Regions from separate parts of the Thioalkalivibrio sp. ALE9 genome, predicted to be linked through region 2. Evidence: predicted binding sites of a transcription regulator. Region 2 holds the regulator's gene; each other region holds the start of a gene.
The links. Region 2 encodes FliA, which starts transcription of late flagellar genes. Its sites were predicted from a motif close to GCTAAAGTTNNNNNNNNNNCNGCCGATA; they were not measured.
Positions count from the first base shown of each region.

Region 1: D106_RS0101195 (methyl-accepting chemotaxis protein) is a predicted target of FliA. The motif match lies at 5,693-5,720, and genes of this name have one in related genera.
Region 3: D106_RS0111190 (methyl-accepting chemotaxis protein) is a predicted target of FliA. The motif match lies at 3,618-3,645, and genes of this name have one in related genera.

Region 1 is NZ_KB898122.1:258,301-265,672, reverse strand. It holds gene pstB (phosphate ABC transporter ATP-binding protein PstB) at 1-146, shown strand, start outside; gene phoU (phosphate signaling complex protein PhoU) at 173-895, shown strand; gene D106_RS0101210 (DsrE family protein) at 963-1,568, shown strand; gene D106_RS0101205 (glutathione S-transferase N-terminal domain-containing protein) at 2,010-2,444, shown strand; gene D106_RS0101200 (amidohydrolase family protein) at 2,467-3,294, shown strand; gene D106_RS0101195 (methyl-accepting chemotaxis protein) at 3,713-5,623, opposite strand; gene D106_RS0101190 (DASS family sodium-coupled anion symporter) at 5,803-7,305, opposite strand.
Region 2 is NZ_KB898122.1:491,112-498,483, forward strand. It holds gene flhB (flagellar biosynthesis protein FlhB) at 1-806, shown strand, start outside; gene flhA (flagellar biosynthesis protein FlhA) at 806-2,908, shown strand; partial or broken gene flhF (flagellar biosynthesis protein FlhF) at 2,957-4,064, shown strand; gene D106_RS0102355 (MinD/ParA family protein) at 4,233-5,057, shown strand; gene D106_RS0102360 (RNA polymerase sigma factor FliA) at 5,054-5,821, shown strand; gene cheY (chemotaxis response regulator CheY) at 5,863-6,243, shown strand; gene D106_RS0102370 (protein phosphatase CheZ) at 6,339-7,115, shown strand; gene D106_RS0102375 (chemotaxis protein CheA) at 7,161-7,372, shown strand, end outside.
Region 3 is NZ_KB898131.1:6,043-13,414, forward strand. It holds gene D106_RS0111180 (MFS transporter) at 1-659, shown strand, start outside; gene D106_RS15285 (hypothetical protein) at 1,009-1,212, opposite strand; gene D106_RS0111185 (ATP-binding cassette domain-containing protein) at 1,663-3,582, shown strand; gene D106_RS0111190 (methyl-accepting chemotaxis protein) at 3,741-5,756, shown strand; gene D106_RS0111195 (GNAT family N-acetyltransferase) at 5,763-7,372, opposite strand, start outside.

The sequences.
Region 1 (7,372 bases), 230 kb from region 2:
ACAACATGCAGCAGGCCGCGCGCGTATCCGACTACACCGCCTTCATGTATATGGGCGAGCTGATCGAATACGCTGACACCGACACCCTGTTCACCTCGCCCGCGAAAAAGCAGACCGAGGACTACATCACCGGCCGCTTCGGCTGACGTCGCGACCGCAAGGGGATACCACAATGGACAAGAGCTTCTTCAAACAGCACATCTCGCAGCAGTTCAACGCCGAGCTGGAGGACATCATCAAGCAGGTGATGGCCATGGGCGGCCTGGTCGAACAGCAGCTCGCCGATGCTGTCCACGCGATGGTCGAGGGGGATGTCGAACTCGCCGAAAAGGTGATGACCTCGGACTACCAGATCAACGCCAAGGAGGTCGAGATCGACGAGGAATGCACCCACATCCTCGCGCGGCGCCAGCCGACCGCCTCGGACCTGCGCCTGGTGATCGCGGTGATCAAGACCATCACCGACCTGGAACGCATGGGCGACGAGGCCGAGCGCGTCGGCCGCATGGGCCTGCACCTGCTGGACGCGGACCGCAACAGCGCCCCGATGGCGGACATCGCCAGCATGGGCGAACACGCCCGCGAGATGACGCGCGGCGCTCTCGATGCCTTCGCCCGTATGGATGTTGAACAGGCCGTGCGTGTGGCGCAGCAGGACATCCAGATCGACAGCCTGTACGAGATCATCACCCAGAAGCTGATGAAACAGATGACCGCCTCGCCGGACTCGGTCCCGCGCCTGATGGACATCATCTGGGCCACCCGCTCGCTGGAACGCATCGGCGACCGCGCCCGCAACATCTGCGAATACGTCGTCTATTTCGTGAAGGGCAAGGACGTGCGCCACACCAGCTACGACCAGATGGCCGAAGAGGCCACCGGCGACCGCCACTGAGCCAGGTCCCCTCGCACCCGGGACACGGTCGTTTGCGTCCCGGTCCGGTGCCCGCTTCAATGGGGGCATGCGCAGCTACAGCCTCCTCAAGTCGTTCGCGCCCCGCTCCGGGGGGCTTGTCGCCCTGTGCCTGTGCATCCTGAGCGCGATGCCGGCGCTGGCCGCGAACCCGCCCGGCGCACCCGAAGTGGCGCCCGCGGGAGAACCCTCGGCCGCCGTACTCGAGCTGCTGGAGCGCGACGAACGCCCCGCCGGCGTGGTCTTCGAGATCATCGAGAATGACCGCGCAGCACTCGCCGCGCTGCTTCCCGAGATCCGCGCGAACATCGCCCGGCTGCGCGAAGACGACCCGGATTTCCCGGTGGCCATCGTCGCCCACGGCGCGGAGCAGTTCACCCTCACCCGCCGCGAGGCCGGCCAGCACCCCGGCCTGCACGCCGAGGTCGAGGCACTGGTGCGCGACGAAGACGTAAGCGTCGCCGTCTGTGGCACCTTCGCAGACTGGCGCGGCATCGAGGCCGACGCCTTCGCCGACTTCGTGGAGGTCGCCGATCTGGCCCCGGATCGCCTCGACGACTACCGCGCGCTCGGCTTCGAAGTCATCCGCCTGCGCCCCTCCCTGCTCGACGCCCCCGAACAGGACCCCTGGCAGTTCGACTTCGGCAATCCCTGACCTACTGATTGAAAGACCTTTTTCACCACGAAGCGCACGAAGGCACGAAGAAGGGCCAGGTCAAAGTCAAAGGCAGTTCACAGGAAGGCTGGAAGATGCGAAGGATGGATCGGCCAGAACCGGCCGGAACCCGGCAAACGCACCGGGCAACCCCCTGTGGCAGCGGGCTTGCCCGCGAAGCCCCCGCCCGCGCCCACTCAGCCACCGGCCTTCAAAACACCCCTCCCCGCCGGGCCCTGCCAGACCCATTACCCGATCCATATCTCTTCCAATCTTCCCCTCTTCCTGTAAATCGATTCTCCGCCCTTGACCCGCCCCTTCTTCGTGCCTTCGTGCGCTTCGTGGTGAATCCGCCCTTAAACCGCCCTTGCAGCAGCATGACTAACACTCTGGCCGTCGGGATGCTGTAACGCCGTCGGGCTCCTGTGGCATGCTTTCCGCATGCGATTCCTGATCCGAACCTTCTTCCGTGGCGTGCGCCTGATCCTGACCCCGTTCATGCTGATCGGGGAGCGCGTCTCGCGCCCGCGCGGCATCGAGCGCGACCCGGCCGAACAGGCCCGGGTCGACGAGCAAACCCGCCATCTGGCCCTCTATCACTTCCCGGCCTGCCCGTTCTGCATCAAGGCCCGACGCGCCATGCAGCGGCTTTCGCTGGACATCGAACTGCGCAACGCCCAGGCCGCCGGGCCCTGGCGCGAGGAGCTGCAGAACGAGGGCGGGCGCCTTCAGGTACCCTGCCTGCGCATCGAGGAAGACGACCACTCGGTGCGCTGGCTGTACGAATCCGACGCGATCATCCGTTACCTGCGCGAGCGCTTCGATCCGCAACAGGCCGCGCCGGCCGCCGCCACCGACGCCCCGCCGCGTTCCTGACCCGGAGCGACAGCCGAAGACCATGTATCACTCCATCCGTCGTTCCCTGCTCGCGCTCCTGCTGACCCTGCCATTCGCGGCGGCCAGCGCCGCTTCGCCGATCTTTGACGCCCACCTGCACTACCGGCCGGCCGAGGCCGCACACTTCGGCATTAGCGACGTCGCGCGCACCCTGGCCGCCAACGAGGTGCGCAGCGCCATCGTCATGGCCCCCGAAGACGATCTGATCCGCCGCCTCAAGGCCGGGTCCGATACGCGCATCGTGCCGTTCCTGGAGGTTTCGCAGCGGCTGGGCAAGAAGATGGACTGGATGCATGTCAAGGATCTCGGCGACCGCGTCGCCCGCATGCTCGATGAATCCGACGTGAAATGGCGCGGCCTGGGCGAGTTCCATATCCTGGCGGATGACCGCTTCGCCCCCGGTTTCGAGCAGCTGCTGGACCTGGCCGTGGCGCGCGACCTCACCATCATGATCCACGGCGACCCCGCCGTAATCGACCACGCCTACGCGACCCATCCCGAGGTCCGCATCCTCTGGGCCCATGCCGGCAGCTACGCGTACCCGCCGCTGGTGCAGGACTACCTCGAACGCCACCCGCGCATGAACATGGACCTGTCCATGCGCAACCCGCGCATCAATCCCGGCGGCCAGATCGACGACGCCTGGTTCGAGCTCTTCCTGGCCCACCCCGACCGCTTCATGATCGGCGTGGACACCTTCACGCGCACCCGCTGGGAACAGTACACGCGCCTAAAGGACGAGACCCGCGCCTGGCTGGAACAACTCCCCGAGGACGTCGCCCGCGCGATCGCCTTCGAAAACGGCGAACGGCTCTTCCCCGCTCCGTAAAGCCCTGGATTCACCACGAAGCGCACGAAGGCACGAAGAAAGGCCAGGACAAGGGCGGTTCACAGGAAGGCCGAAAGATTCGAAGGATGAATCGGCTAAAACCGCCCGGGGCCTGGCCGACGCCGTGACCCGTCCAGCCCGCCGGCCGAGCCCCCTGTGGGAGCGGGCTCGCCCGCGAAGCCCCCGCCCGCGTCCGCTCGAGCACCAGCCCTCCCCGTCAGACCGTGCCCGATCCACTACCCCATCAACCTCTCTTCCAATCTTCCCCGCTTCCTGTAGACCGGTTTTCGCCATCGAACCAGCCCTTCTTCGTGCCTTCGTGCACTTCGTGGTGAATCAAGCCGTTCAACCACACACGCATGAAAAAGCCCGCCACCCCAAAAGGATGGCGGGCTCGGCTCCCGGCACCTGATCGTGATCAGACCTTGAACTGACCCACGCGTTGCTGCTGCTCGGAGGCCAGCTTGGACAGCTCCTCGGACGCATTGCGGATCTGCTCCGAACCCGACGCGGTCTGATCCAGCACCTCGGTGATGTTGGCCACGTTGCGGTTGATCTCCTCGGCCACCGTGGACTGCTCCTCGGCGGCGCTGGCGATCTGCGTGTTCATGTCGCTGATGCGGGTGACGGATTGCGTGATCGCGACCAGCGACTCGCCGGCCAGGTTCACCTGCTCCACGCTCTCGTGGGCCTTGGCACGACCGTCTTCCATCGCCTGCACCGCCTCGCGCGTGCCGGTCTGGACCCGCTCGATCATCTGCTGGATCTCGTGGGTCGAGTCCTGAGTGCGGCTGGCCAGCGTGCGCACCTCGTCCGCGACCACCGCGAAGCCGCGGCCCTGCTCGCCGGCGCGGGCGGCCTCGATCGCCGCGTTCAGCGCCAGCAGGTTGGTCTGATCGGCAATGTCGCCGATCACCTCTAGGACCTTGTTGATCTCCTCGGCGTCCTGCGACAGACGACTGACCACCTCGGCGGCGCTGTCCACCTGAGTGGACAGGCCATTGATCGCGGTGACCGTCTTCTGCACCACCTGCTGGCCGGCGTTCGCATCCTGATCGGTGGTCTGCGCGGCGGCGGCGGCGTCCGCCGCATTCCGGGCCACTTCCTGCACGGTGGCCGTCATCTCGTTCATCGCGGTGGCGACCTGGTCGGTCTCCGCCTTCTGGCGGCGGACCTGCTCGTTGGTCTCCTCGCTGGTCGCGGACAGCTCGTTGGCCGCGGCCGCTACCTGGTCGGAACCGGCCGCCACCTGCTGGATCAGCACCCGGATCTTCTCCACGAAGTTATTGAAAGCGATGGAGAGATCCCCCAGCTCGTTCTTGCCGGATACCTTCAGCTGACGCGTCAGGTCCCCTTCGCCACTAGCGATGTCGTTCAGACGGTCCACGGTCTGGCACAACGGCCGCACGATGCTGCGCGTCAGGAACCAGGCCAGCAGCGCGCCCAGGACCACAGCAATCACGCCGACCATCACCACGGTACCTGTGGCATTGCGCGCCATGTCGACATAGGCACTGCGATCGACCATCAGCTCGAGGACGCCCACCGCGTCCCCGGAGAAGTCCATCACCGGCCGCGCGATCACCGCCATCGGCTTGCCCTGGTAGGTCACGTTGCGCACGTGTCGCTCGCCACCGAGCACCTCGCGCATCTCGGCGGCGCTGAAGGTGGCCTCGCCATCGATGGTGCCGCCAAAGCGGCTGAAACGTCCGTCGTCCCGCAGGTACAGCGCGACCGGCGCCCCCAGCTCCTCGGTAAACTGCTCGAAGAAGGGATCACCGAAGGACAGGCCAAACTCCACCGAGCCCACGTGCTCACCGTTACGGGCGATCGGCACGACACCTCGAATCCCGAGGCCCGCCACACCCTCTTCCAGACCGGAGATCGGCGCCTGGTTATTGTTGGTATCGACCACGGTCTGGCGGAATCCGGACAGGTCGTCATCGAAGCGGTCCGGACGATGCACGCGCAGGAAGGACGTCGCCGGCGGCGTATGGAACTGGTACTGGCGCACCCCGTAGTCCGTGCTCAGCGACTCGAAGGTCGGCACCGTCATCGCGGCCAGCCGCTCGCGATCGCCCGTGGCCATTGCCTCCTGGATATCCGGGATGCGGGCGACCGTCTCGGCCATCGCCGTGGCTCGCGCCGCCTCCTGGTCGAGCCGATCCAGCAACTGTCCGGCCAGGTCGTTCAGCTCGCGCTGTTCGGCGCGATCCGCCATCGTGCCCAGGGCGTTCATCACCACCACCAGCGTCAGCACCACGGCAAGTACGACCACGCCGATGATGCCCACCATGAGCCGCACGCCAATCCGGATATTGTCAAACATGTCTGCGCGTCCTTTCCTGCACCGGTCACGGCCGGCTTCAGAATCAAGATTCAGGTCAGTCGTCCTACCTAGCGGCGGCGAATCCTAAAACTTGAATACGAAGGTACTTTCTTCCCCACAGGTTCTCAGGGGACAAGATTGCTTCGGTGGGCCGCTTCCGAGCTCCGCGCTCAGACGGGCTACAACAACAGAATCTCGGCAAACGCGTAGACCACCAGGCTGATCAGCACCAGCGCCAGCACCGAGAGCAATGCCCCGCCACGCACCATGTCCAGCACCCGCAGCCGGTTGCTGGCGAACACGATGGCGTTGGGTGGCGTCGCCACCGGCAGCATGAAGGCCACCGATGCCGCAAACGCCACCGGCAGGGCCAACAGCAGTACGGGCACCTCCATGCTCAGCGCGAACGCGGTCACCAGCGGCAACAGCGTGGCCGCCGTGGCGGTATTGCTCGTCACATGACTCAGGGTCATGGTCAGGAGCGCCACCCCGGCCATGATCAGGATCAGCGGCCAGGCCTGGGCGATCACCAGGGCATCCGCCGCCAGCTCCGCCAGCCCGCTGGACTCTATCGCCGCACCCAGGCTCAAGCCCCCGCCTACCAGCAACAGCACGCCCCAGGGGAGCTCGCGCGTATTGTCCCAGCTCAGCAGCCGGCGCTGTTCGCGCGACCCCGACGGCACCAGGAACAGCAACCCGGCCCCGAGGATCGCGATGCCGGCATCGGTCAGCGAGATCGGTAGCCAGCCCTCGAGCAGCGGCCGTGTCAGCCAGGCCAGCGCAACCAGCAGAAACACCCCGGCCACCCGCTTTTCCGCGACCGACCAGGGGCCCACGGTCGCGCGCTGTTCGTCCAGCAGCGCGCGCAGACCGTTCAGCTCCACCCGGTGCACCGGAAACACCCAGCGAGTCAGCGACCACCACGCAAGGGCCAGCAGCACCGCCGCCAGCGGCAGCCCCAGGGTCATCCATTCCAGGAACCCGATCTCCATCCCGTGGCGATCCCCGAGGTACGCGGCCGTCAGGGCATTCGGCGGCGAACCGATGATGGTCGCCATGCCCCCGATGTTCGCGGCGAACGCGATGCCCAGCAGGAGCGCCAGGGCCGGGCGTCGCGATTCCATGTCCGGCCCCTGTGGAGACGCGCCGCGCTCGATCAGTCCAAGCACCGAGAGCGCGATCGGCAGCATCAGGGCCGCCGTCGCGGTATTGCTGACCCACATGGACAACCCCGCCGTGGCCAGCATGAAGGCCCCCACGAGCACATGCAGGCGATTGCCGGCGCGCGCCACGATCGCCAGCGCCATGCGCCGGTGGAGATCCCAGCGCTGCACGGCCAGGGCAATGGCGAAGCCGCCCATGAACAGGAAAATGATCGGATTCGCGTACGGCGCGGTGGCCTCGTCCATGGGCACGATGTCGAGCACCGGCAGGACCGCGATCGGCAGCAGCGCCGTCACCGGCAGCGGCAGGGCCTCGCTGATCCACCAGGTCGCCATGAACAACGTCAGGCCCAGCACCCGCCAGGCCGCCGGATCGAACCCCGCCGGGGCCGGTACCAGCAGGAAGATGGCGAAGATCGCCGGCCCCAGCAACAGACCGATGCGCCCGCGCCAGTTCACCGGAGGGGTCTTTTCCGGTTGGGTGTCGCGTTGCCCTGCCGTGTCCTCGGTCGCTGCCATGGGCCTCTTTCGTCGGTCAAACATCAGGGTATACGGCCCGGGCCAAAACCAACCCGTACCATCGGAA
Region 2 (7,372 bases):
ACTTCTCCTGGAAGGCGGCGGCCCCGAAGGCCTCCAAGCTGAATCCCGGAAAGGGGCTGAAGCGCATCTTCTCCTGGCAGGGGCTGATGGAGTTCGGCAAGACCTTCGCCAAGTTCGTGCTGATCTCCAGCGTCGCGGTCGCGGTGCTTGCCACCTTTTCCGATCGCCTGCTGATGCTGGGCTACGAGCCGATCCATCAGGGTATCGCGCATACCGCCCAGCTGGTGCTGGGGACCTTTATCGCGGTATCGGCCGCGCTGATCGTGGTGGCGGCCATCGATGCGCCGTTCCAGATGTGGAACCACCAGAAGCAGCTGCGCATGACCCGCCAGGAGGTCAAGGACGAATACAAGGAGACCGACGGCAAGCCGGAGGTCAAGCAGAAGGTCCGTCAGCTGCAGCAGGAGATGGCGCAGCGGCGGATGATGGAGGAGGTCCCGAAGGCCGACGTGATCATCACCAACCCGACCCATTACGCCGTGGCCATCGTCTACGAGGCCTCGCGCATGGCGGCGCCCAAGGTAGTGGCCAAGGGCGCCGACGAGGTCGCGGCCTCGATCCGTGCGGTCGCCGACGAACACGCGATCGTCCGCGTCGAGGCGCCGCGCGTCGCCCGCGCGATCTATTTCACCACGGACCTGAACCAGGAGATCCCCAACGGCCTGTTCGTCGCCGTCGCACGCATCCTGGCTTATGTCTACCAGCTCAAGCGGGCCGACGCCGACGCGCAGATGCCGGATGACCTGCCAGTGCCGGAGGATTACCTCGATCCGGACAAGCAGCGCGGCAAGCGGAGGGATCGCTGATGGCCTTCTTCGACCGCCTCGGGAACGTCGGCAAGTGGGGACTCGGCGCGCCGATCCTGCTGATCGCCATGCTGTCGATGATGGTGCTGCCGCTCCCGCCGCTGGCGCTGGACGTGCTGTTCACCTTCAATATCGCGCTTTCGCTGGTGGTGATCATGGTTGCGGTGTATACGCCGCGGCCGCTGGAATTCGCCGTGTTCCCGACCGTGTTGCTGGTCGCGACGCTGCTGCGCCTGGCGCTGAACATCGCGTCTACGCGGGTGATCCTGCTGGAAGGCCATACCGGGACTGACGCGGCGGGCAAGGTGATCCAGGCCTTCGGCGACTTCGTGGTGGGCGGCAACTACACCGTCGGCCTGGTGGTGTTCGCCATCCTGATCATCATCAACTTCGTGGTGGTCACCAAGGGCGCGGGGCGCGTCTCCGAGGTCAGCGCCCGCTTCACCCTGGATTCCATGCCCGGCAAGCAGATGGCGATCGACGCCGACCTGAACGCCGGCATCCTGACCCAGGAAGAGGCGCGCAAGCGCCGCGAGGAGATCGCCAGCGAGGCGGACTTCTATGGCTCCATGGACGGGGCCTCCAAGTTTGTTCGCGGTGACGCGATAGCCGGCATCCTGATCCTGTTCGTGAACATCATCGGCGGCCTGACCATCGGGGCCGTCCAGCACGGCATGACGATCGGCGATGCCGCGACCAATTACGTGCTGCTGACCATCGGCGATGGTCTGGTCGCGCAGATCCCGTCGCTGGTGCTGTCCTCCGCGACCGCGATCATCGTGACCCGCGTGACCAGCAGCCAGGACATGGGGCAGCAGGTCTTCGGCCAGATGTTCTCCAACCCGCGCGTGCTGTACGTGGCCGGGGGCGTGATCGCCGCACTGGGGATCGTGCCGGGCATGCCCAATGCCGTGTTCCTGGGCCTGGCCGCGCTTATCTTCGGCGGGGCGTACCTGCTCAAGCGCCAGGCCCGCGAGGCCGAGGTGGAGGTGGAGCGCATCCCGCAGGAAGACGAGGGCGGGGCCCGGTCCGAGGATCGCGACCTGACCTGGGAAGACGTGCCGCCGGTGGATCTGGTGTCGCTGGAGGTGGGCTATCGCCTGATCCCGCTGGTGGATCGCACCCAGGACGGCCAGCTGATGGGCCGGATCAAGGGCGTGCGGCGCAAGCTCTCGCAGGAGCTGGGATTCCTGCTGCAGCCGGTGCATATCCGCGACAACCTCGAACTGAGCCCGAATGCCTACCGCATCAGCCTGCTGGGCGTGACCGTGGCCGAGGCCGAGGTCTTCCCCGAGCGCGAACTGGCGATCAATCCGGGCGAGGTGTTCGGGACGGTGCCGGGCACGCCGACCAAGGACCCGACGTTCAATCTGGATGCGCTGTGGATCGACCCGGCGGACCGCGACCAGGCCCAGGGTGCCGGCTATACCGTGGTCGACTGCGCCACGGTGATCGCGACCCATCTGTCACAGGTGTTCCGCGAGAACGCGCATCGCCTGATTGGCCACGAGGAGGCGCAGCACCTGCTGGACCAGCTGGCGCGCCATTCGCCGAAGCTGGTGGAAAACCTGGTGCCCAAGACGCTGTCCCTGTCCATCGTGCTGAAGGTGCTGCAGAACCTGCTGGCCGAGCAGGTCTCGATCCGCGACCTGCGCACGATCGCCGAAACCCTGGCAGACGAGGGGGTCAAGAGTCAGGATCCCGGCACTTTGACCGCGGCGGTGCGGGTGGCCCTGGCGCGCTCGATCGTGCAGGACCTGGTGGGGCCGGAGGACGAGCTGCCCCTGATCGCGCTGGATCCGTCGTTGGAACAGCTCTTGCATAAGTCCCTGCAGGGGAGCTCGGGCGGCACGGTTGGACTGGAGCCCGGGCTGGCGGAGCGGCTGCAGCGCTCGGTGGCCGATGCGGCCCGCCGCCAGGAGACGGCCGGACAGCCGGCGGTCCTGGTGGTGGCACCGGAGATCCGCTCCTGGATCGCCGGGTGGCTGCGCGGCGCGGTCCGCAGTCTGACCGTGCTGGCCTTCACCGAGATTCCGGACAATCGCCGGATCCGGGTGGTTGCCACCGTCGGCCAGGAAGAGTCGCAGAAGCAGTCCGCCTGAACGACACGATGAAGGGTTCCGCCGCGCGAGCGGCGCAGGAGAAAAAGCATGAACGTCAGACGATATCGGGCCCGGGACATGCGTGATGCGATGCGCCAGGTGCGCGAGCAGCAGGGCGAGGACGCGGTCATCCTGTCCAGTCGCCGGGTCGACGGCTGGCTGGAGGTGGTCGCGGCGCTGGAGGACGGCGCCGCGTCGGAGCCGGTAGCCGCGCAGGACGCGCCCGCGACGAGCCGCGAAGCGAGCACAACCGCCCGGCCGGCTCGCGAGCGCGGCGCCGGTCAGGCCGCGGCGTCGTGGCCGGCCGACCCGGAGCTGACCGCCATGCGGCAGGAGCTGCGCGACCTGCGCAGCCTGATGACGCGCCAGTATGCGGAGAGCGAAGAGGCGCGCTGGGCGGCCCGCCACCCGCTGGCGGCGGAATGCAAGGCGCGCCTGATCGACCGCGGGTTCAGCGAGGCCCTGGCGCGCAGCCTGGCCGGAAGCATTCTCGATGACAGCTCGCCGGAACAGGCCTGGGAACGCCTGCGGGCGCGGTTGTCGGGCGCGATTGCCACCCACCGGCCGGACATCCTGGACGAGGGCGGCCTGCTGGCGCTGGTCGGGCCCACCGGCGTTGGCAAGACCACCACGCTGGCCCGCATCGCGCTGCGCCAGATCCGCCGCATGGGCCCGGATTCGGTTACGCTGGTCACCCTGGACAGCCAGCGCATCGGGGCCACGCGCCAGTTGCAGGCCTTCGCCCAGATGGCGGGGATCTCGGTGCGGGTGCTGCAGAACGCGAGAGAGTTGCGCGAACTGGCGCGCCGCGTGGAGGATGGGCACCTGATCCTGGTGGATACGGCGGGACAGGCCCCGCGTGCAGTGGAGGACGAATCCCTGTTCGCGCACCTGCCGCCGGACATCCGGGCCGAGAGCTGGCTGGTGGTGTCGGCGACGACCCAGGGGAGCGCGTTGCGGCGGGTGCTGGAGGCATTTCGCAAGGCGGAGCCCTCGGCGCTGGTGCTGACCAAGCTGGACGAGGCCGAGGAGCTGGGCGAGGTCCTGTCCGTACTGCTCGATCAGCACCTGGGACTGGGGTTCGTCAGTGATGGCCAGCGTATTGCCGAGGACTTTCACCGGGTCGATACCGGGTATCTGACCCGGCTGGCCCTGGAGGATGCCGCCGATGGACCCGGGGCAGCGGCCAATGCCCGCGAGACCTGGGCGGCCGAGCGCCTGGCGGAGATGGAACCGCCGCGGCGCGCGCGCGCCCAGGCACGTCCGGCACGGGCGGCGGAGCCCGCCACGCTGGAACTGATTCAACCGGTCGGGAAGGGGCGCTATGCCACGCACTAACAAGCCGTTGAAGGTCATCGCGGTTGCCTCGGGCAAGGGCGGGGTGGGCAAGACCAACGTATCAGTGAACCTGTCGGTGGGCCTGGCCCGGCTCGGGCGCGAGGTCATGCTGTTCGACGCCGATCTGGGCCTGGCCAACGTGGACCTGCTGCTGGGGATGCGTCCCGAGCGCACGCTGCACGACCTGGTGACCGGGGACGTGGACAGCCTGGAGGATGTGCTCGTCCAGGGGCCGGACGGGGTGAAGGTGGTGCCTTCGGCTTCGGGGATCGCGGCGATGGCCAACCTGACGCCGGCCGAGCATGCCGGTCTGATCCATGCCTTCAGCGCCTATCGCAAACCCCTGGATGTGCTGATCGTGGACACCGCGGCCGGCCTGCAGGAATCCGTGACGTCGTTCTGCCGCGCGGTCCAGGAGACCCTGGTGGTGGTCTGCGACGAGCCCGCCTCGATTACCGACGCCTATGCCCTGATCAAGGTCCTGCACCGAGATCATGGCCTGCGTCGCTTCCGCATGGTGACGAACATGGTCGACGGCCGCGAAGGCGCCGAGCGACTGATGCAGAAACTCAATACCGTCTGCGGCAACTACCTGCCGGAGGTGGTGCTCGACCTGGCCGGCTATATTCCGATGGATGATCACCTGCGCGAGGCGGTGCAGAAACGCGCGCCAGTGGTACAGCAGTACCCCGGGAGCCCGGCGGGGAAGGCCTTTGCCGAACTGGCACGGACCGTGGACCGCTGGCCGGTGGGCGGCGGTGACCACGGTGGCGTCGGGTTTTTCGTGGAACGGATGCTGCAGAGCGCATGATGACGACGCGTAATCGACTTTCCGGCTATCAGGCGACCTCCGCGGCCAGCGGCGGGCACGAGCAGCTGATTGCCGATCACGTCGAGCTGGTCCACCGCATCGCCCATCACCTGATGGCGCGGCTCCCCGCCTCGGTGCAGGTGGATGACCTGATTCAGGCGGGCATGATCGGGCTGCTCGAGGCGGCGCGCCAGTTCGAGGGCGGCCAGGGCGCGACCTTTGCCACCTACGCCGGGATCCGCATCCGTGGCGCGATGATCGACGAGCTGCGCCGCAGTGACTGGACACCGCGTTCGGTGCACCGCAACAGTCGGCGTATTGCCGCGGCGATCCAGACCGTCGAGGCGCGCGAGGGGCGGGCGGCGCGTGGCAGCGAGGTCGCCGCCGAGCTGGACGTGCCGATCGACCAGTACTACGAGATGCTGCAGGATCACGCCGGAGCCCACCTGTTCGCCCTGGACGACCTCGGCGGGGGTGACGACGGGGCCGATCGCGTGATCGAAGGGCAGGAGGTGTCGCCGGCCCGCACCCTCGAGGCCGGTGAGTTCCGTCAGGAACTGGCCGAAGCCCTCGGCGACCTCCCCGAACGCGAGCGGCTGGTGCTGTCGCTCTACTACATCGAAGAGCTCAACCTGCGCGAGATCGGCGCCGTGCTGGGCGTGACCGAGTCGCGCGTCAGCCAGATCCGAAGTCAGGCCACCATTCGACTGCGCGCCCGCCTGGGTTCGTGGCTCGAAGACGGTACGGCTTTGCAGTTATTCTAAAACCCACCCTACGAATCCCGGAGTGACGTGTGGACAAGGGAATGAAGATTCTCATCGTGGACGACTTTTCCACGATGCGGCGCATTATCAAGAACCTGTTGCGTGATCTTGGCTTCAACAATACCCAGGAAGCCGACGACGGCAGCACCGCGCTGCCTATGCTGCAGAACGGGGATTTCGACTTTCTGATCACCGACTGGAACATGCCCAACATGCCGGGGATCGACTTGCTGAAGGCCGTGCGCGCCGACCCGAACCTCAAGTCCATGCCGGTGCTGATGGTGACGGCGGAGGCCAAGCGCGACCAGATCGTCGAGGCGGCCGAGGCGGGCGTGAACGGCTACGTGGTCAAGCCGTTCACCGCCGAGACGCTGAAGGAAAAGATCGACAAGATCTTCGAACGCATTGAAGCACAGGGATAATCATGGGCCTGTGACCGATATGCCCGACGCCCGTGGCACCGACCGCCGCGGGCGTCGTCCGAAACCTTCCGCGCCGTACCCGCAAGAGGCTTCTCATGACTGAACAGGAACACCCACCACGCGACGATCAGCTGGAGCTTGCGCGGCAGTTGGTCAAGACGCTGGAGGCGGGCGACGACACGGGCGCCCGGGCGCTGGTGCAGGATCTGGCGCGCCCCTATGACCGCGAACTCTTCGACGAGCTGGGCAAGCTGACCCGTGATCTTCACGAGGCCCTGCAAAGCTTCCGCGGCGATTCGCGTCTGGTCGAACTGACCCAGGCGGAGATCCCGGACGCAAAGGAACGCCTGAATTACGTGGTCACGATGACCGAACAGGCGGCCCACGACACCATGAATGCCATCGAGTCGAGCCTGCCGATCGCGGAGTCGTTCAGTCAGCAGGCGGCCGACCTGACGGCGAAGTGGACGCGCTTTCGCAACCGCCAGCTCTCGGTGGAGGAGTTCCGGGACTTTGCCCGCGAGCTCGACACGTTCTTCGCGCAGGCGGGGGAAGACACCGAGGAGCTGCGCCGGCTGCTCTCCGAGGTGCTGATGGCACAGAGCTATCAGGATATTACCGGCCAGGTGATTCGCCGCGTGATCCAGCTGGTGACCGACCTGGAAGAGAACCTGGTGTCCCTGATCCGGCTCTCCAGCGGGCGCATGGAGCAGGTCGAGGCGGCCGAGGCGTCGCTTGAACAACGCGAGGAGGAGCGCGAGGCGGACCGCAAGGGTCACGGTCCCAGCGTGCCCAAGACTCAAGATTCCGCCGCGGATGTCGTTCAAGGACAGGACGAGGTGGACGATCTGCTATCGAGCCTGGGCTTCTAGGCAGTTCCCCTCATGCGAATGGCGCCACGCGACCGGAGAGACTGAATGGCCATCGACCCCAATGACGAAATCCTTCAGGACTTCCTGATCGAGGCCGGGGAACTGCTGGAGGGGCTCAACGAGCAACTCATCGACCTGGAACAGAATCCCGATGACCGGGATCTGCTGAATGCGGTCTTTCGAAGCTTCCATACCATCAAGGGTGGAGCCGGCTTCCTGAGCCTGGACCCCCTGGTGACCGTGTGCCATCACGCGGA
Region 3 (7,372 bases), on a different contig from region 2:
CCCGGCTGCGCGAGGACCCGGGCTCCACCGAGGGCGGCGGCAACGCGGTGACCGAGGCCATCCGCTCCATGCGCCTGCTGTGGACCGACCGCGCCTTTGGCCACTTCGTGCTGACCCGCGCCCTGCTGATGAGCACCGCGCTGGCCCTGCCCTTCTACGTCCTTCTCGCGGAGGACGCCACCGCCGGCGATCTCGGCACCCTGGGGCTGCTGATCCTGGCCAGCGGCCTGGCCTCGGCGGTCAGCGCCCCGGTCTGGGGGCGCCTGTCCGACCGCTCGGCGCGCTGGGTGCTGATCCTGTCTGGCCTTCTGGCCGCCGGGCTTGGCATTGCGGTCGCGGTGGGCGTCTGGTTCGTGCCGGTGGATACCGACCACGCACTGGTCCCCGGCGGCTGGCTCTATGCGGCGTTGTTCTTCCTGCTCGGGGTCAGTCATGCCGGTGTGCGCCTGGGGCGCAAGACGTATCTGGTGGATATGGCCACGCAGGAGACCCGGGCCGCGTTCACCGCGGTCAGCAACACGGTCATTGGTGCCCTGCTGCTGGTCGGCGGGCTGTTCGGGCTGCTGGCGCAGCTGGCGGGCACCGAGGTGGCGATCTTCGTCCTCGCGCTGATGAGTCTGGCCGGCGCCGCCAGCGCCTGGCTCATGGGCGAGGCCTGACACGCGCCCCTCTCTCGCCCTCGCCCCCCACGAGGCATGCTGGGCGATTCCGTTTTCGCGTGACTCCGGCCTGCCGCCGACCTGTTGGTGGCTGGTCCCGGTTCGGCCTCTGGTGTTTACGGTGCCTCCGGCCGGTCGCCTGCCGGGCTGAGGCTGGTCCTGGTTCATTCTTCGGTGTTTATGGTGCCTTCGGTCCACATACTGCCCGGCGCTGACTCGCCAGCGCGCCCCGAGGCACTTTCTTGCTTGCCCAAGAAAGTGCCCAAAGAAGGGCACCCGGATTCCGCCCGGGAACCTTGCTCCAGGGCCCTCGGGCCGGCGGCGCTGAACTCGCTACGCTGCGCTTCGCTCAGACATCCAGCGCCTTCTCCCGGCCCGAGAACCCTTCCGCAAGGGGCTCCATACGGGAGGCGAAGGTCAAAACCGAACGCATCCCCATGTTTGCGCCTAACCATAGGCAACGCCGCTCGAAAGCCCCTGGCGCCCGCCCTGCGGGCGCGGCACGCAACGGCCGAGGGCCGAGCGTGCCCAAGATGTCCGAAAAGTTAGCCATCCTCCACTGGCACGACCGTCGGGACGGCTGTTGTCTTGACCTTGAATCCCCCGTTGTCGTCGCGCCGAGTGGAGAGGGTTTTCGCGGGGAAAAAGGCGCTGGATGTCTGAGCGGAGCCGAAGGCGTAGCGAGTTCAGCGCCGCCCGCGAAAAACCTCGGAGCGAGGGAAACCCCGGCCCGCGCAGCGGGCCGGGGTCGCGGCAGTCGGGCGTGTTTCTTGGGTACTTCTTTGCACGAGCAAAGAAGCCCGTTTTTGATCAACAACGGGCGCGGCGCGCTGGCGAGTCAGCGCCGGGCAGTATGTGGACCGAAGGCACCGTAAACACCAGATGACGAAAGAGGACCAGCCACCACGAGGCAGGCGGCTGGACGCAGCCAACCGCACGCCGCAGAGCGCCAAGGTGATAGGCTTGGCGCCCGCTACAACACTCGCTCGCGACCGGAACTCGAATGGCACTGCTCACCCTGCGCAACATCCACCTGGCCTACGGCATGGCCGCCCTGCTCGACGGCATCAACCTGAGCCTGGAACCCGGCGAGCGCGTCGCCATCGCCGGGCGCAACGGAGAGGGCAAATCCACCCTGCTCAAGGTGCTCAACGGCGAGGCGCAGGCGGATTCGGGCGAGATCACCTGCCAGGACGGCCTCACCACCGCCTACCTGACCCAGGAGTTGCCCCCGGGCATTGAAGGGACGGTGTTCGATGTCGTGGCCGAGGGCCTGGGCGAGGCCGGGCGCCTGCTGGAGCGCTTCCACCACCTGAGCCAGGCCGCGGCCGGCGGCGACATGGATGCCCTGGAGAAGATGGGGCCAGTGCAGTCGCAGCTCGACGCCATCGATGGCTGGAGCCTGCAGAACCGGGTGGAGACCACCATCTCCCGCCTGAGCCTGGACCCCGAGGCGCAGTTCGCCGCGCTGTCCGGCGGACTCAAGCGCCGGGTCTGGCTGGCACGCGAGCTGGTGCAGCGCCCGCAGCTGCTGCTGCTCGACGAACCGACCAACCATCTCGACGTGGCCGCGATCCGCTGGCTGGAAGAGTTCCTGCTCGAGAGCGGCCTGACCGTGGTCTTCATCAGCCATGACCGCCAGTTCATGGAGAGTGTAGCCACCCGCATCCTGGAGCTGGACCGCGGGCAGCTGTATGAACATCCGCCGTCGATCGAGGAATTCCGCGAGCGCCAGGCCGAACGCCTGGAGACCGAGGCCACCCAGCGCGCGGAGTTCGACCGCAAGCTGGCGCAGGAGGAGGCCTGGGTGCGCCAGGGCATCAAGGCACGGCGTACCCGCAACGAGGGGCGCGTGCGGGCACTGCAGGCCCTGCGCAAGAAGCGCGCCGAGCGTCGCGAACGCAGCGGCCAGGTCAAGATGAAGCTGAGCCCGGAACAGCGTTCGGGCCGGCTGGTGATCGAGGCGGAACACGCCGATTTCGGCTACGAAAAACCCATCGTCAGGGACGTGAACCTGCTGCTGCAACGCGGCGATGCCCTGGGCATCGTCGGACCCAACGGCGCGGGCAAGACGACCCTGCTGCGCGGCCTGCTCGGACAGATGGAGCCGCTGGCCGGTCACGTGAAGCTGGGCACCCAGCTGGAGATCGCGTACTTCGACCAGGCGCGCGCGCATCTCGACGAGGACACCACGGTGCAGGACGCGGTCGGCGAGGGGCGAGACCGGGTGATGGTCAATGGCGAGAGCCGGCACATTTTGTCCTACCTGGAAGACTTCCTGTTCCCGCCGTCACGTTCCCGACAGCCGGTGTCGGCGCTGTCCGGGGGCGAGCGCAATCGCCTGCTGCTGGCCAAGCTGTTCCTGCGCCCGGCAAATCTGCTGGTGCTCGACGAACCCACCAACGACCTCGATGTGGAGACCCTGGAGCTGCTGGAACAGCTCCTGATCGAGTACACCGGGACGGTGATCGTGGTCAGCCACGACCGCTCGTTTCTGGACAATGTCGCGACCTCGACCCTGGTCCTGCCGGGCGACGGATCGGTGGAAGAGTTCGTGGGTGGCTGGTCCGACCTGCCCGAACGTGTCACGCGGCGGCTGCTGGAGGGCGAAACCGCGGCCGCCGCCCGCCCCGGCGCCCCGGAGCCGCGGGCCGAGCCCGCTCCCGAACCATCGCCGCAGACATCGGAAAACGCTCCGGCGACCCCGCGCAAACTGTCCTACAAGGATGCGCGCGAACTGGAGGCCCTCCCGGCCCGGATCGAGGCCCTGGAAACCGAGCAACAGGAACTGACCACGGCGATGACCGATCCCGAGGCCCTGCGCGACGGTGAACGCATGCGCGACCTGCAGGCGCGGCTCGAGACCGTGGAGGCCGAGCTGGCCCACTGCTTCGAGCGCTGGGAGCAGCTGGAATCCGGTTGAGCGTCGGCGCGTCTACACTCGGGTTTCCGGCCACCCCTCAACTCTGCCGGGGGTCTGCCGTAACAGGGGTTGAATAGCCACCTTTCGGGTCCGCGCTCTCCGAGACCGCGGCCGGTTCGCGAAGCGCCCGGGACAGGGCGCGCTGAAGGAGTCATCGCATGCTGGACAAACTCTCCATCCGGGGGCTGCTGATTGCCGGGTTCGGCCTGGTCGTCGCCATCCTGATCATCAACTCCCTGCTGGCACTGCGCGCGATGAGCACGGGCAGTCAGGGGGTCGAGCAACTCACGCAGGCCGACTACCCGGCCGTCGCCCGGGTCAACGATGTCGAGCAGCTGCTGCAGGAGAGCGCGGCGTTTCTCGGCTTCTACCTGATGAGCGAGGAGCAGTCGCATCGCGATGCATGGCAAAACGCGATGCGCGAGCTCGATGCGGCCACGCGGGCCCTGAACGAGAATCCGGTCATCGCGGCCGACGAGGAACTCGCCGCCAGCGCGACCGAGGTACGCCGCCTGGTGGATCAGTTCGCCAGCTTCGAGGACCGCCTGATCGAGGTGGCGGAGAACGCGGCCGAGAATATGCCGGCCCTGGGCATCGCCAACGCCCGGGCCAACCCGGCCAGCCGCGAGATGACCCAGCAGACCAACATGATGATCGACGCCGAGATGGCCCTGCCGCGCTTCCAGCGTTCCTGGGACCGTCTCGACACCCTGCATGAGCTGCGCATGTCGGTGGTCCAGGTCACCTCCAACCTGCGCGGGTTCATCGCCTTCCGCGATGACGCCTTCCGCGAGAACGTCCGCCTGTTCTCGACCCGCACCAACGACATCACCGCGCAGCTGATGGACCAGTTCGACGATCTCGACTTCGAACAGCAGATCGCGCTGGAAGACTTCCAGATGGCCCTGGATACCCAGAACACCGCGCTGGACGACCTGATCGAGATCCACGGCAGCGAACAGGCCCTGCAGGATGCCTACCTGATTCGGACCGAGATCGGCCCGCTGCTGGTCGAGGCCCGCGATCATCTGCAAGGACTCAGCGAGCGCATCACTGCCCGCGCCGAACGCAGCGCCGCCGCCCTGACTGCCGACATGCGCGCCACCCAGACGACCCAGGGCATCCTGGCCCTGATCGGCGTGATCCTCGGGCTGGCCGGCGCGGTGTTCATCATCCTGGTCGTGCGGCGCGCGCTGGCCCACTCCACCGCGGCGCTCGAGGAGATCGCCGACGGCGATGGCGATCTGAGCCGCCGCCTGGACGAGAACGGGCTGATCGAGACCGCGCAACTGGGCCGCGCCTTCAACCGCTTCACCGACAAGATCGCCCAGGCCATCGGCCACGCGCGCGGCAGCACCGAGACACTCAACCGCGCCACCGAGAACCTGAACCAGGAGGCCTACGAGGCCCGCGAGGCGGTCTCGCGCCAGCGCGACGAGACCGAGCGTGTCGCCACCGCGATCAACGAGCTGCAAAGCAGCGCCGAGGAGATCGCGCGCAACACCGACGCGACCTCCCAGGCCGGCCAGGAGGCCGGGGATGCGGTGAACAACGGCTCCGAGGTGATGGAGAAGAACATCGAGTCCATGGCCTCGCTGCTCGGCACCGTCGAGCAGGCCGCCGGGACCGTCTCCAAGCTGGGCGAGGACTCCAAGCAAATTGGGACCATCCTCGAGGTGATCCGCGGGGTCGCCGAGCAGACCAACCTGCTGGCCCTGAACGCGGCCATCGAGGCCGCCCGCGCCGGCGAACATGGCCGCGGCTTCGCGGTGGTCGCCGACGAGGTCCGCAAGCTGGCGACCCGCACGCAGGAATCCACCGACGAGATCGAGTCCATGATCTCGCGCCTGCAAACCGCCACCACCAGTGCCGTCAAGGCCATGGAACAGGGTCAGGAAGAGGCCGAGTCGACCATGGAGCATACCGCCGAGGTCAACGGCGCCCTGCAGCAGATCCGGCAGTCGGTCACCACCATCGTGGAGATGACCGAGCAGATCGCGGTCGCTTCGCGCCAGCAGAGCACGGTGGTCGAGGATATCAACCGCAATATCGTGCAGATCTCCGACGAGGCGGATCAGTCGGCCAACACCGCCGACCGGGTCAGCGCCGCCTCCGACGAACTCAAGCAGGTGGAAAAGGAGATCCAGCAGGCCCTGGCGCAGTTCCGGCTCTGACCCGGTCTACGGGCTACGTACCTCCAGCCAGGTCCGGGCGGCGCGGCGCAGCCTGCGGGTGACGCCGCGCCGCCCGGACACCCCGAGCTCGCGGGCCAGGCGTGCCCAGTCGATAGGCGCGGCCAGGCTCGCCGCCAGCAGGCGGCCTTCCGGATCGGCCGGCGGGGCTGCTTCCAGCTGCCGCAACAGGGCCGGCAACGCCCATTCCAGCGGCCGCGCGCGGTACGCAAAGGCTCGAACCTCCGCGAGATCGGTGGCCGGGTCGGCCTCCGCCAACGGCCGGGCCGTTTCCTCCAGGACCGCACTCACCATGGCCGCGGCGGATGCCGGCAGGAAGCGTGGGTGCCAGACTGGCCAGTCGCGCCAAAAGGCGCGCTGGATTGGCTGCAGACCGGAGGCCGTGCGGGGCCGGAGGGCGCGCAGGACCACGCCACTGACCTGACCACTGGCCGCGTCCGGCTGGGTGCCCACGCGCACCAGAACGTAGCCCTCCCGCTGCCAGAGCCGCAGCAACGCGGGCTGCAGTCCGAAACTCGCCCCCAGCAACGCCACCCGTTCGGCAACGGCCCGATCCGCGATCGCCCGCAGCAGGCGGCCGCCCAGGCCCCGCCCCTGCCAGCGCGGGTGCACCGCGATGCGCTGGATGCGCCAGGTACGCTCCGCCGCCAGCTCGAAGCCCCCCAGAGCAGCCAGTGTGCAGGGCAGAAACTGCCCCTGCGGACGGCGCTCACCCGCCCACACCGCCTCGGCCAGGGCCCGATCCAGGCCGGGTTCCTCCTGAATCAGCACGACGCCGAAGAGCGCCCCGTCCGTCACGCCCTCCATGCACAGCACGCGCCCGCCGGGGTCCTCCAGCCAGCGCAGAAGATCGGACGGACGGGTCCGGTAGTGCGCATCCGCCAGCAGGCCCGTCACGGCCTCCAGGGTCTGCGGCAACTCCGCCAGGGCCGCCCCGGTCGTCCAGCGCAGACGGACGGCCTGGGTAGCCGGTGTCCGGCTTTCCGCCTCCAGCAGGCACAACCGATCGAGCCAGTCCTCCAACGGATCCCCCGGCGCCCAGCGCACCGGGGTCGCCATGGGCTGAACCCGCACCCGGAACCCCGCCGCCTCCAGGGCCGGCAGCGCACGCAGCCGGAAGCCCTGGCCACTCCCCTCGAAGCCGCCGGTCGTGGTGGACAACACCAGGCGCCGGGCACGGCGGGCGAGGCGCAGCAGGCGCTCCACCGGCAGGTTCGCTGCCTCGTCGATGATCAGAGTATCCACGGGTTCGGGCGCTTCCAGCAGGATATCCGGTGCCCGGTAGAGACGCTCCGGCGTGTCGACCCACCGGCGGGCGCGCGCCAGCAGGGCACCCACGGCCCGTGGACTCGGTGCCGTCAGCGTGATCGCGGGCCCGCCGTGTTGGAGTGTCCCGCCGAGGAACTCGCCCAGGAGGGTCGACTTGCCGCGACCGCGCGGGGCGATCAGCGCCAGGCATTCGTCGGCGCCAAGATGCGCGAGACGATCCAGCGCCGCGGCCTGATCCGGCGTCCACGCAAAGGCGGGCGCCGGACGTGCCGGCACCTCGGGCCATTCCTCCGCCGATGCGGGCGTCCGCACCCACGCCTCGGCCAGCG